DNA from 3 places in the Pseudoalteromonas luteoviolacea genome. Region 1 is predicted to be linked to each of the others. Evidence: predicted binding sites of a transcription regulator. Region 1 holds the regulator's gene; each other region holds the start of a gene.

Region 1 (4,292 bases):
TGATCAGTGACAAGCTCTTCCACTCGCTGTGGACTTGCTCCAGGGAAGTATGTAACCACTTGTGCTGTTCTAATAATAAAGCCAGGATCGTAATCCTTTGGCATTTTATTAAAGGAGATGATCCCAAAAAACAACAGTGCCGCTATCAGTACCCATGTTGTCCGGTTATTTTCTAATGCCAGTCTGGTTATATTCACTGCGCCCCCTTGTTAAACTTTACAAGTTGGCCTTCGCTCACTTTACTCATGCCAGCAGTAACAATGTAAGTACCTTCAGAGACACCACTAATAACAGGGAAACCTAGCGTGGAAACCTCACCAATCACGACAGGATTTTTCTTAATCTTTCCTTTGCCAGCACCTACAGACTCAACAGACCAAACAAAATTACCGGATGCATCTTTAAGCACCGTTTTTATTGGTAGATATAGGCCACTTTTATTCACATCAGCACCCTTAGCAAGCACCTTTGCTGTCATACCTGGCAAGATATTATACCCCTCGGGACGCGTCATGCTGAGAGTGACTTCATAAGCTTTAGTTACCTCATCAGCCTGTGTGCTCACTTCGACAAAATCTAATGGAAATGTTTTATCAGGGATCCCTGAAAACTCGGCGATAATGTGCTTCGGCGCATCTTTTGAGACTTTAATCATTAAGCTCTCAGGTACATTGACCTTAAGAGTGACATGCTTGATATCTTGTAATGTCGCAACAACTTGCTTAGCTTGCACCTCTTCAAAACGCTCTATATACGTGCGTGCAACAACCCCTGAAAATGATGCTTTTAAGCTGGTGTAGGATAAGTTATTTTTTGCATTCGCCAATTTACTTTTTGCACTCGTAAAGTGAGACTGTAGTTGGTCATAGTCAGATTGCGAGATCGTACCAGATTTAATAAGTTGCTTAGCACGACTAAAATCAGCCTGCGCTTTATTATAATTAGCCTGCGCTTCATCTAAAGAAAGTTTGTATTCTGTTGCATCTAACTTAGCAATAACATCACCAAGCTGAATTTCTTGCCCCTGCTTTACCAGCAACTCTATAACTTCACCTGGCACTTTAAATGATAGGTCCGCCGAAGACGCAGCATCAACTACCGCAGGGAACTCCACCAAAGGGCCATCAACTTGTGAAGAAAGTAATAATGTCCGCACTGGACGAAGCTGCTCTGATTGTTCTTGCTCTGACTTTTGCTCTGAACAACCAATTAACGCCAAGCAAAATATTGCCATAACACCTAGCTGCTTGCCTTTTATTATCTTCATAAAAGCTCCTTTAGATTTACTGAACATTACGATGTTTAGTCATCGCAGTAACAAAATTATTTATCCATACGTCAAGCACAGCCTTAACCGTTTCAACGTTCTCAGTACCATCGGCCTTTAGTACAGCATCTAATTCTTTGTGTGCTGTCATCATCACAACTGGATTTTGACTACTTCCCAAATAAAATGCGGACTCAAGAGAAACATGGGTTAGAGCCTCTGTTTGCTCTGTTGCGGCTAAGTAGGCAGTTTTACCCGCGTTATACACTAGCCGGATAGGCACAAAATCTCTTACCTGTAATGAAATGGGTTCAAATTGTACGTCTGTGAAAGCACCTTCAATTGTCAGCACAGTGTCATCTGCACTTGCAGGTTTTGTGGTCACCACTTGATAGTAAGGACTCAATTTATCTTGCATTTGAGACTGCATGTAATGACTTAACTTAGCAACATGCCGGGGGTTAATATTTAAAAACTCGGATTCAGAAGCGTTAATCCACACTTCAAACTGAGGTATATAAAGCACCTTAATTTTACTTAAAGCTTCACGGTTAAAAGTGCTATCTACAAATAAGTTAGTGTCTTCATAATCATCAGAGGGAAGTAATACATCATAGTTAGGTAAAAAACCTGAACGTGTATTATTTGAACTTGATGCACAAGCGGACACAATACAAACCAAAGCCGCAATTAATGCTACTTTAAACCAAGTCATAGGCTGCTCCATATTCTATTCATTTCCAGTGTTTTTATCACAATCACAAGAAAGCCTTTGATCTCTTTTGAAATCAAATGTAACTCATGAATACAAATTAATGTTGTTCTTTAAATTAAGACGACTAGCTCAGACTGCGAATCATGGATTTAGTGCAAAATAATTTTTTATTTTTGCTTAACAAGCACGTAGCCACAAAGCCAATGTTATATTTATGTAACGTAAGTGTATGATATGGAAGTATAGCTTAAAAGGGTTCTAAAGATTAAAAAAGACAGCATTGGATAGTGAAGCTGGAGCTTGAAACCCCAGCTTAGAAAAATAGGCTGCTTTAAAGGTTACCGCGGATCACACCTACAGCAAGGCCTTCAATATTAAAAACTTCTTGCTCTAAATCGACCTCAATAGGTGAAAAGTCTTCATTTTCTGCATGTAAGAAAACTTTTCTACCAACTTTTTCAAAACGTTTCACCGTCACATCTTCTTCAACACGTGCAACAACAACCTGTCCATTATTAGCAACTTGCGTGCGATGTACCGCGAGTAAATCACCATCCATTATGCCAATATTTTTCATACTCATGCCATTTACACGAAGTAAGTAATCAGCTGATGGTTGAAACATACTAGGATCAACTTTGCAATGATTCTCAATATGCTCTTGGGCTAAAATAGGCTCACCAGCTGCAACACGACCAACTAATGGCAAACCCAGCTGCTCTGGCTCATCAGCTTCAACTAAGCGAATACCTCGACTTGCGCCAGGTACCATTTCTATCACACCTTTCTTGGCAAGTGCTTTTAAGTGTTCTTCAGCCGCATTTGCACTACGAAAACCCAAAGATTCCGCAATTTCTGCTCGAGTCGGCGGCATGCCTGTGTCTTTAATAAAAACTTTGATAAGTTCGAATACTTGTTCTTGTCGTTTAGTTAAAGGTCGCATATAACTGGTTTTCCATACAGTGCATTTACTGTGAGTATATACAGTTAAAATTAAATCGCAATCCTTAACGCCGAATACTTGAGCTAAATGAGAGATTGCTGAAGATATGGTTAATTGCTTAGCCAAGCAACATTATGAAAGGGATTAGTCAAGTCACTCTTACTGCACACCGCTTCAAGCTTACTCTTAAAGATAAAAAACACAGTACAGCGACCAAAAACGATACTAAAAATTTATAGAATATATAACTCTCCTTTTATAAAACCAAATTATCAGTATATTTATGCCAATAATAGATTAAGGTTTTATAATTGCTCTGCATTTAATATCACTTCAAACTAGAGCCTTATATAGCATATCAATAAAACACATCATAGTAAGTGTAGTTTAGGACAGGTGGGGGAAGACACTATTAGGAGAATTAACTACTACGTGGAAGATAATGTTTCAACCTAATTTTCTAGATGAGCTACTTTATATAGCTCATCTACTCAATATTTTAACAAGCACTTGTAGTATAAGTACCTGGACATGTTCTTGTACCTGTACATTCCCATGTTTTAAAAAAGCCACCGGCAATCTGCGGAGTCATCTGTGCTGGTACATTTGCCTTATCATGACTGATTACTTTGATATTTTTTTTCTTTAGTTTTAATAACATTTTTATTTTCTCCTTGTTGATTACAGTTAAACTAGCAGCATTTAATATTACTTTCAATTAAATTTAAGAAAATAAATAAATTTAAATAATTGCTATAAAAACAATATAAACGAGAGATTAAACCCCTCTAAAAACAAAAATAAAACCATTAAAAACAATGGTTAACTTAAAAAAAATAACTATAAATTTAAACATTTGATAGCAAATTTAGACATGAAGTAGAGTACAAAGTGCAATTAACAGAAATTTTATGCAAGTAAAATCAAAAGTTAATGACAGCACGCGAAGCGCACCACTCTTTTTCGCGCAAGGAGAAGTGACCCATTTTAACAAGAGATAATCAATCCCCCCCCCTACAAGCGCAGCAACCGAATCAAAAAAGTAAAGCCTGGATCCTGAAACCAGTTCAGGACGACATGGTGAAAAAGGTTAATGACAACGAACGCAGTGAGTACATTTCTTTTACGCAAGGTGAAGGGAGCCGTTTTAACCAAACACTGCACTCAACCTATCCGTCACCCTGAACTCGTATATGGACTCCACTTGTTTGACAACATGTTTTTTAAAATTAAAGATGCTTGCGTATATACGGTTTCTTTTGAGAGCGCTACTCTCTAACCTTTGATTTATTCGCACCTTCTGTCCTAAACGCTTCGTTAGTGTATTCTCACTTCAAGTTCAGACAGGTTTTCAGAAGGTTGGTCTT
Region 2 (4,292 bases), 1.2 Mb from region 1:
TCACCGAGCTACGTAACAATGACCATGTGGTGTTGGTAAATATGACCGCAGACTGGTGCATTACTTGTAAAGTAAACGAGCAAGTGGCTTTAAACAATGCTGACCTACAAGCCTTATTTGAAGACAGCAAAGTCGACTATTTAGTGGGTGATTGGACCAACAAAAACCAAGCAATTTACGAGTATTTAGGACAATATCAACGCTCTGGTGTGCCTTTATACGTTGTGTATGCGGGTAACCACAGTAAGCAAGTTTTACCTCAGGTTTTAACACCTGACATCGTAATAAACGCTATTCAACAAGCAAAGAAGGAGATTAACCATGCAACGTCTAACTAAATGGCTCATGCTGTCTATGCTGTTTGCACCATTGCTCAGTATCGCTGCAGCGAAAGTAGACACCCTCGCCCCTGATTTTAAGCTACAGGACTCATTTGGCAAAACCGTTAGCCTGTCTGATTTTAAGGGCAAGTATGTGGTACTTGAGTGGACAAATCACTTGTGTCCATATGTCGTGAAACACTATGGTAGTGACAACATGCAGTCGTTGCAGCGTCAATACACGCAAAAGGACGTCGTGTGGCTTTCCATTATTTCCTCAGCAGAGGGAAAGCAAGGCCATGTTAGCGCACAAAAAGCCAATGAACTAACCCAGAAGCGCAGTGCGGCACCGTCACACGTATTGTTTGATGAAGATGGACAAGTCGGGCGATTATACAAAGCAAAAACCACCCCACATATGTACATCATAAACCCACAAGGCAAATTAAGTTACGCTGGTGCAATCGACAGTATTAAATCAGCCAACCCCGCTGATATTGCAAAAGCAACCAACTATGTCACAGCAGGCTTGAACAACTTGCTGGCGGGCAAGCCTGTCACACAAAAGCTAACAAAGCCTTATGGCTGCTCAATTAAATACAAAAGCTAGCCCTATATAGAAAGTCGAGCTTAGAGCCCTATCTATGAGATTTCTCAATTCGGGCGTTTACTCGACTTCTACCTCACCCAAATTGCAAATATACTCATCGCCCCACTCCATCACTTGATGTTCATCTAACTCCAATGCGCCTTGGTTTTGCAACGAAATGACTTTAGAGGCAACCAGTTCAAGCTCGTTCACATCGCAGGGCTCAAACAATTCAGGGTGTGCCTCGGCTATTTTTTTCGCATTTTTTGGACAAACCGTATGTAGTGGATGCTCAAATGGCACATAAGGACCCAGCAACACTTCGACCACCATAGGCTCGTCTTCAGCCCCCCAAAAACAATGTGGCGTAGCATGAGGGAACAAAATCACATCTCCAGGACCCACTTCTTTTTTCGCCATTTTTCCTTTGCATGTTTTCACAATAGCGGTACCAAAACCTTCCAAAACAGAAATAAGCCGACTACTTAGTGGGTGTACATGCACATCACCTTTCACCACTGATTTGGGTGGGAACATATCAAAACCAAATGACAGTCCATCCGCATCCTGCTTGACGATTTTAGTCAACATACAGTCTATTTTTTCCCATGCAACTGACTCAAACTCATTGTGGTCTGGTAAAACTTGCAAGGGCACTCGTGAAAAGTGATTGCCCTGCTGCCACTGCGATAGAACAAACTTATCAAGCTCAGCTCTCGTTAAGTCACCTCTATTGGCAAGCAAATCGGTTAAGTTAGCAGACATATTCATATTCCTTTTTGATACTGTTCAAATTTCAGTTATCCGCTAGCTGTGTGGCTGTAGCTGACAACCTAGACAACATATTCATAGATGGCACTGACCGTAAAAACTCAAAACGAGTGCAAAGCGCACATATTTTTCGCTTTCCGACTGTTCAAATACGGTTTTAAGTTAAAAAAATGTAACCAAAACATGTGTAATGGTCAAATAAATACCCACAAAAGATATTAAGATTGAGTAATACGGGCCCCAAATTGCGCCGTCAAAACTGCATATCAGCACATGTAAAAACACTCAACTTATTAATATTAATAACTTAAATGGCAGATTGCCTGCATCGGATAAGTCGATTCAAGGTGCACAGCTTCTTAGTTTTTATGAATTTTTTAGACACTTGATGACTGTGCTACTTGCACGACACGCAGGCCTCACACTATACTGTATATATAAACAGTATAGGTAACGTATGAAAGTAATCCCCATCAAAGCCCAAGCAGGTATCACTGGGTTTGAATCACCAGCGGCAGAATATAAAGAACTTGGTTTATCGTTAGATCAACTCTTAGTCAATCACCCCAACGCCACGTTTATCGGGCTCGCATCTGGCGACTCTATGCAAGGTGTTGGGATCTTTGATGGTGATTTGTTATTAGTTGATCGCGCTGTTTCCCCTCAGCAAAATGATGTCATAGTTGCAAATTTTAATAATGAATTTGTCTGCAAGCTGCTCGACTTACAAAATAGAGTACTGCGCTCAGCATCCACCCTTTATGCGCCAGTCAAGATCAGTGAATGTGATCAATTCCAATTAGAGGGCGTGGTCACAGGCTCAATACGTATGCATCGAAAAAATTCAGGGTTAACCAGATGTATGCGCTAGTCGATGCCACCTCATTTTATGCCTCTGCTGAGAAAGTCTTTGATCCGCGTATTCGCAATAAGCCTGTTGTGGTGCTGTCAAATAACGATGGTTGTATTGTGGCAGCGTCCCCTGAGGCTAAGCGCTTAAATATTCCTAAGTTTCAACCTTACTTTAAACTGAAATCAGTTTTGGCTGAGCACAATGTCGTTATTCGTTCTTCCAATTATGAGCTGTATGCAGATCTGTCAGACAAGATGATGAAGGTGATTAATCAATTCAGTGATAATCATCATATCTACTCTATCGATGAGTCATTTTTAAAATTCGAGGGGTTTGGCGACCTTGTTGACTCTTGGGAACAATATGGGCATGTTATCAGGCGCAGCGTGTGGCGCTCCACCAAGCTGCCGGTTGGCGTGGGGTTTGGCCCAACTCCAACACTTGCAAAAGCGGCAAATCACGCCGCTAAAAAATTTAAAAATGCGACGGGTGTTGCGGTAATAAATAATCAACAAAGCCGCAGGCAAATACTGGCGAATTTAAACGTGGAGGATGTCTGGGGCATTGGCAAACGCCTGACCAAACAGCTCAATCAACAAGGCATCTATAGCGCCTTAGACTTAGCCAATCAAAACCCGCGCTTGATGCGCAAACAGTTTAGTGTGGTTTTAGAGCGCACAGTATCCGAACTCAATGGCGAAGCTTGCCTGTCTTGGCATGAGATCACACAAAGAAAAAAAGAGATATACAGCACACGTAGCTTTGGCGAGCGCATCACCGATCCAAAAGCACTTAAAGCCGCACTAGCAACCCACTGTGCCATTGTCAGTAAAAAACTCAGAAAGCAAAATTCATTGGCAAAAAATATTGTGATTTTTGCACACAGCTCACCGTTTGAAGACCGCTATTACAAAAAGTCTTTTATCCAGAAACTCCCCGTCGCTTCAAGTGATGTTAGAGTGTTTACCAAAGCTGTTAGCGACATTTTTCATCAACTATTCCAATCTGGCGTGAAGTATTACAAAGCTGGGGTTGGTGCGATTGAGCTTGAAGATGATACTTTTTTACAAACTGATTTATTCAGTCAATCTCAAGATAGCCCAGCTCTGATGAAGTGCCTTGATGAAATCAATACCAGATTTGGCAACCACACTGCACGTACTGGTGCACAATTACAATCTAATGCATGGCACATGCGCCGCGCGTTTTTATCACCTTATTACACCACTCGTTGGTCTGATATTCCCCTCATAAAATGCCAATGATACCCAACTTCTCATAGTTACCCACTTAAGATAAAGTCCTTACGAAAAGTGCCCTCTTAGGAAACGCATCGCACCAAAACAGCATTTTCTATCCACAGTTTTTGTTAATAGGCTGTGGTTAACTTTTTCTAACTCTCAAATCTAAGCAAATAAGTATTAATAAATAAAGGTGATGACACACGGCGTTGTACAAATTAACACATACACTCAACACCGCACATTAATAAGGTTAAAACCATGAAATAGCTGTGTTTATTCTAAATCCGATACGAGTTTTTTTATGAATTAATAAGAAGTATGTCACTTTTTCAGCACAAATACGCTCAAAACCCCGCCTTTACCACTACATTAAGAACCATATTTATTAACTAAAACTGCATAGATATTAACTGGATGTTTTTTAACCCAAAGCGATAGTAAAAACATCTCTCAATATTGTTAAACGATTCGAATGCTATTGTTAGCCCCACATTGAAGCAGCCCTCTATTATTAA
Region 3 (4,292 bases), 700 kb from region 1:
AGCGCCCGTTGTCATCTGCGTTAATTTGCACACCACTTTGCCCTGACTCTGTTGGGAAGTGAATGAGCGTTGGATTATCCCTAAAGTATGTATTTAACTGTGCTTGTGTTGCAGACTCAAAATTACCCTGAATCGGGAAGTGGGCGATCATGGTACTCGTTTCACCATGGTTTTCACCAATTGTGGCCGAGATATTATCAAAGATGACAGGCATCTCTTCGAGTAGATGCATGCTCCATTGTACGGATACGTGTTTGATTTTTTTGTTTTTTGGCAGTGTGGTTTTAGTATCAAAAGAATGGATGCTTTGTGCTTGTGGTGGCACAACATGTGCGTCTGAGCCATATATTTGCATTTGGCTACCATCATTAAATTCAATAGTAAAAGAGGTGTAAAATAAAATATCTTGAGCAAATTGAGCATCTGCAAGCGCTGGTAACTTTACGTCAAAGCTGACTTCGAAGGGGGTAGACTTTGTAAAGGCTTGATTAAGCTCGAAAGAGCGCTCAATTTCAAAGTGACTCAATGCGTTTATTTGAAGGCTATACTGGTCAGAGATTGGGTTGATATTCGTCCTCGCGATAGAAGTCACATCGCCATAGTTCACTGTTATGTTTTCCAGGGATTGTTCAAAGTTGAGTTGTGCGATTGATTGAGCATAAGATTGACTACTACATAAACTGACCAAAGCAAGCACTAAAGGCTTAATTTTCATTTTCCTTTCCTTATTTAGTTGTAATTTCAAAGCACTTGTCGGTAGGCTAAATAAAATATTTAGTATTTATTCTAAATTGCAAATAAAAATACTGATTTAGTATTGCTTTTTTTGCGAGGCAAGCTTGTTTTTTATGCAGTTAAAGAAGTTAGAGATCGTGTTCGATAACAATTTCTTCGCTAACTGGATTATACAAACTAGGCTTATCAATTTGCTGAGCAATAAGTGTTTGTGGCAAAGATGGAGTGAGTAGAGGGGAAAATGCACTGACTTCATGGTAGCTATCATCTAACCATTTATTTAATAGCTCAGGCTGTTGTGGCAATACCAATGGACTGGCTTTATCGTGAAAAGGCTTCAGTTTAGGGTGAGGGGGAAGGGTTATAATTGAGCAAGAAAAAGTATATTTTCCTGTTATTGGATGTAGCCACTTTTTATATAACCCTGCGAAGCACAATGCTGCATTGTGTGCTTTAAAATCATGATAATGCTGGGGTTTTCCTTTATTATTTTGAGTTTCGCCAAACCCTTTTGCCACCACAATGCAGCGCTGGTACCTATATGGGTGGTATGCTGCACTACTTTTTACATTGAGTTTATCGTATCGGCTGTTAAACGACGTATATTTTGAAGGCTTAAATCCTGTTGTCGTTTCTGATAGTAACAACCACCAAATAGCATCGGTGAGCAGACGCTGGTTATTTTCTTGATATATGATACTTATCTTATCTGTCGCGCGTTTGAAGCGAGAAAATTGAACTTTTTCTATCGGGTTTTCGATACCTAAATCCAATAAAATTTGGATCACAAATGGGTCATCAGTGATATTGAGTCGGCCGCACATACTCACTCCTAATCTTCACTTCATACATCAGTGATGCTCACTTTAGTTTAGCGTTGAATGATAAGAAGTGATCATACTTGCACTTTTAACTATGATCTATAATACTGTATATGTATACAGTAAAGTGTGTGATATGGCCAATTTAATTGATTTTTTACAGCATCAGAATCTCGTATGGCATGGGACTGATAATGCGCCTTTGTCTCAGCGATCAGTTGAGAAGCAAAGTACCGGTTATGAAACATTGGATACCTGCCTTGAAGGTGGTTTTCCTATACCCGGTATCGTCGATATCCAATGCCAAGTCGGTATTGGAGAAGTGGCCTTATTGTTGCCTTTCATCCGCGAGCAATCACGCCTTTGTGTGATGATAAACCCGCCCGCTAATGTGAATGCTCACGCATTATTACATCAAAATATAGTGACAGAGTTAGTTTGGGTGCTTTCAATATCGGATCCGACGGAAGCACTTTGGGCTGCTGAGCAATGTCTAAAAAGCGGTGTTTGCAGCAGTGTATTGTTGTGGCATCAAGAGCTACAAATACATCAGGTAAAACGGCTAATTTTGAGTGCACAAACTGGGCAAAGCTTGTGTTGCTTATTACGTTGTAATCCTGCTCAAGGCGGTTCATTACCCGTGAGTTTATCTATGCAGTTGTCCCCAAGGGGAGAAGGGCTGGATATTAAAGTGACTAAATTGAAAGGTGGTTGGGCCAAACCCAAAATCACACTGACATGGCCCCAGCTTTGGCCACAGCTTATCCTTCGAGATGAGTCTGAGCAGTCAGGGCAAGTTTTGCCTTTTGTACGCAGTATCAGTAGGTAAAAGAAAAGTGCTTTGGCTTTACTTACATTTTCCTCAGCTACAGTTAGATGGTTTGTTAGCGCAAGATGCGTTGATGCCACCGACGATTATAGTCTCCAGTAAAAAACATGTTGTGGTTCAGTTAAACGATGCTGCTCGGCAACTCGGTATAAATATCGGTATGGGTTTAGGTACGGCGGCAGCAATGAATACCTCATTATCTGTATATGAATTTAAAGAGCGTAATGAACAACAGCGGATACAAGAGCTGGCTCAATGTTTGTATTTAGACACGGCTGAAATTCACATTTCAGCGCCTAATGGCTTATTGCTTAAAGTATCTAATATGCTGCCTTTGCATCCTAACTTGGCACATTATTGGAAAGTTATTCAAACGCGGCTTATGTCACAGCAAGTGTACTATCATTTTGGCCTTGGATACTCGCCTTTGGCGGCGCAGCTGCTTGCTCAAGCAGCGTTTGATAAGATAGATGAAGATAAAGCAACTTTGTCTGCAGAGGTAGGTAAATTACCGATAGGATCATTGGCGTTTAGCGAGCGGCGAAAACAACAGCTACAACGAGTTGGTGTTAAAACTGTACAGTCGCTGTTAGATATTCCTTTGGTTGAACTGGGAAAGCGCTTTGATACTGAACTAGTTCATTACGTTGGTAGGCTACAAGGAAAACTCCATCATCCTGTCGAATTTTATCAGCCACCGCAGATATTTCAGCGTGACATCACCTTACTGTTTGAATTAGAAAACCTTTCCTATTTGACAAAGCCACTTTATAAGTTATTACAACAACTTGAAGAGTTCTTAAAGTCACGTGATAAATTAACGCATGAAATAGCACTGACCTTGGTACAAAGGGACACCGAAGCAATCGTTTTAAAAGTCGGGAGTTCGCAAGGTGAGTACCGGGCTCAAAAATGGCAAGATTTATGTCACCTAGTGCTTGAACGAACGCAGCTATCTGCACCTTTGCAAGCCATCACTTTAAGAGTGGATAAGTTTTGTGAACCATCTAATCACAATGATGATTTATTTTCTGAGCCAATTGGTACCATGTCGAGAGCAGACCTGCTCAGCGTACTGCGCGCAAAGTTAGGAGAAGGCGCGATACATGGAATACAAACCATGCCAGATGCGCGTCCCGAGTATGCTACAAACCACTGTGAGCCGAGATTACAATGTTCGAAACCTTCAGTCACTGAGAAGTCAGCGCCATTACTTAGGCCTAATTTTTTGCTGGCTCAAATTCAGCCGCTTCATAACAAGGTTATGCTATTACAAGGTCCCGAACGGATCTCAACGGGCTGGTGGGATGGGCATGAAATTGAGCGAGACTACTTTATCGCACAAGATGAGCAGTTTAGGCGCTTATGGATATTTAAAGATAGGCAACAGCGCTGGTTTATTCATGGAATATTTAGCTGATGCAATATGCAGAGCTTTTTTGTCAAAGTAACTTCTCTTTTTTAGAAGGGGCATCTCATCCAGAAGAGTTGGTGAAACAGGCGCACTTTTTAGGCTACTCTGCATTGGCGATCACAGATGAATGTTCACTGGCAGGCGTTGTTCGCGCGCACACTTTGATTAAAAACACCAAACTGGATATACAGCTTATTATTGGCAGTGTCTTGCGTTTTGAGTCATTAAAAGTGGTACTACTCTGTCCAAATAAAGCAGCTTATAGCGAACTATGCCGAGTGATCAGCAATGCCAGACGCCGTGCAACTAAAGGAGCGTATCAACTTGAAAATTGGGACTTATTATCATTAAAGCATTGCTTTATCCTTTGGTTACCACAAGGTATGCCAAAAGATGAAGAATGGGGAAAGCTGCTCACACGTCATCACCCAAAACGTACTTGGATTGGAGTTCAAAGAGACTTAAGCAACCTTGAGAAGCGATACATCCAACG

What was found. Region 1 encodes LexA, which represses DNA repair genes until DNA is damaged. Its sites were predicted from a motif close to TACTGTATNNNNATACAGTA; they were not measured.
Region 2: the regulator LexA is predicted to act here: its motif matches at 2,108-2,127, upstream of S4054249_RS14045 (LexA family protein).
Region 3: the regulator LexA is predicted to act here: its motif matches at 1,662-1,681, upstream of imuA (translesion DNA synthesis-associated protein ImuA).

Annotation. Positions count from the first base shown of each region.
Region 1 covers NZ_CP015411.1:4,545,989-4,550,280, forward strand. Annotated here, with positions in the region: gene S4054249_RS19480 (efflux RND transporter permease subunit) at 1-197, opposite strand, end outside; gene S4054249_RS19485 (efflux RND transporter periplasmic adaptor subunit) at 194-1,267, opposite strand; gene S4054249_RS19490 (DUF3313 family protein) at 1,284-1,982, opposite strand; gene lexA (transcriptional repressor LexA) at 2,314-2,925, opposite strand; gene S4054249_RS26660 (hypothetical protein) at 3,425-3,586, opposite strand.
Region 2 covers NZ_CP015411.1:3,332,832-3,337,123, forward strand. Annotated here, with positions in the region: gene S4054249_RS14030 (protein-disulfide reductase DsbD family protein) at 1-338, shown strand, start outside; gene S4054249_RS14035 (thioredoxin family protein) at 322-930, shown strand; gene S4054249_RS14040 (cupin domain-containing protein) at 988-1,674, opposite strand; gene S4054249_RS14045 (LexA family protein) at 2,138-2,551, shown strand; gene S4054249_RS14050 (Y-family DNA polymerase) at 2,539-3,798, shown strand.
Region 3 covers NZ_CP015411.1:3,841,521-3,845,812, reverse strand. Annotated here, with positions in the region: gene S4054249_RS16330 (hypothetical protein) at 1-715, opposite strand, end outside; gene S4054249_RS16325 (SOS response-associated peptidase family protein) at 864-1,559, opposite strand; gene imuA (translesion DNA synthesis-associated protein ImuA) at 1,693-2,385, shown strand; gene S4054249_RS16315 (Y-family DNA polymerase) at 2,393-3,805, shown strand; gene S4054249_RS16310 (error-prone DNA polymerase) at 3,805-4,292, shown strand, end outside.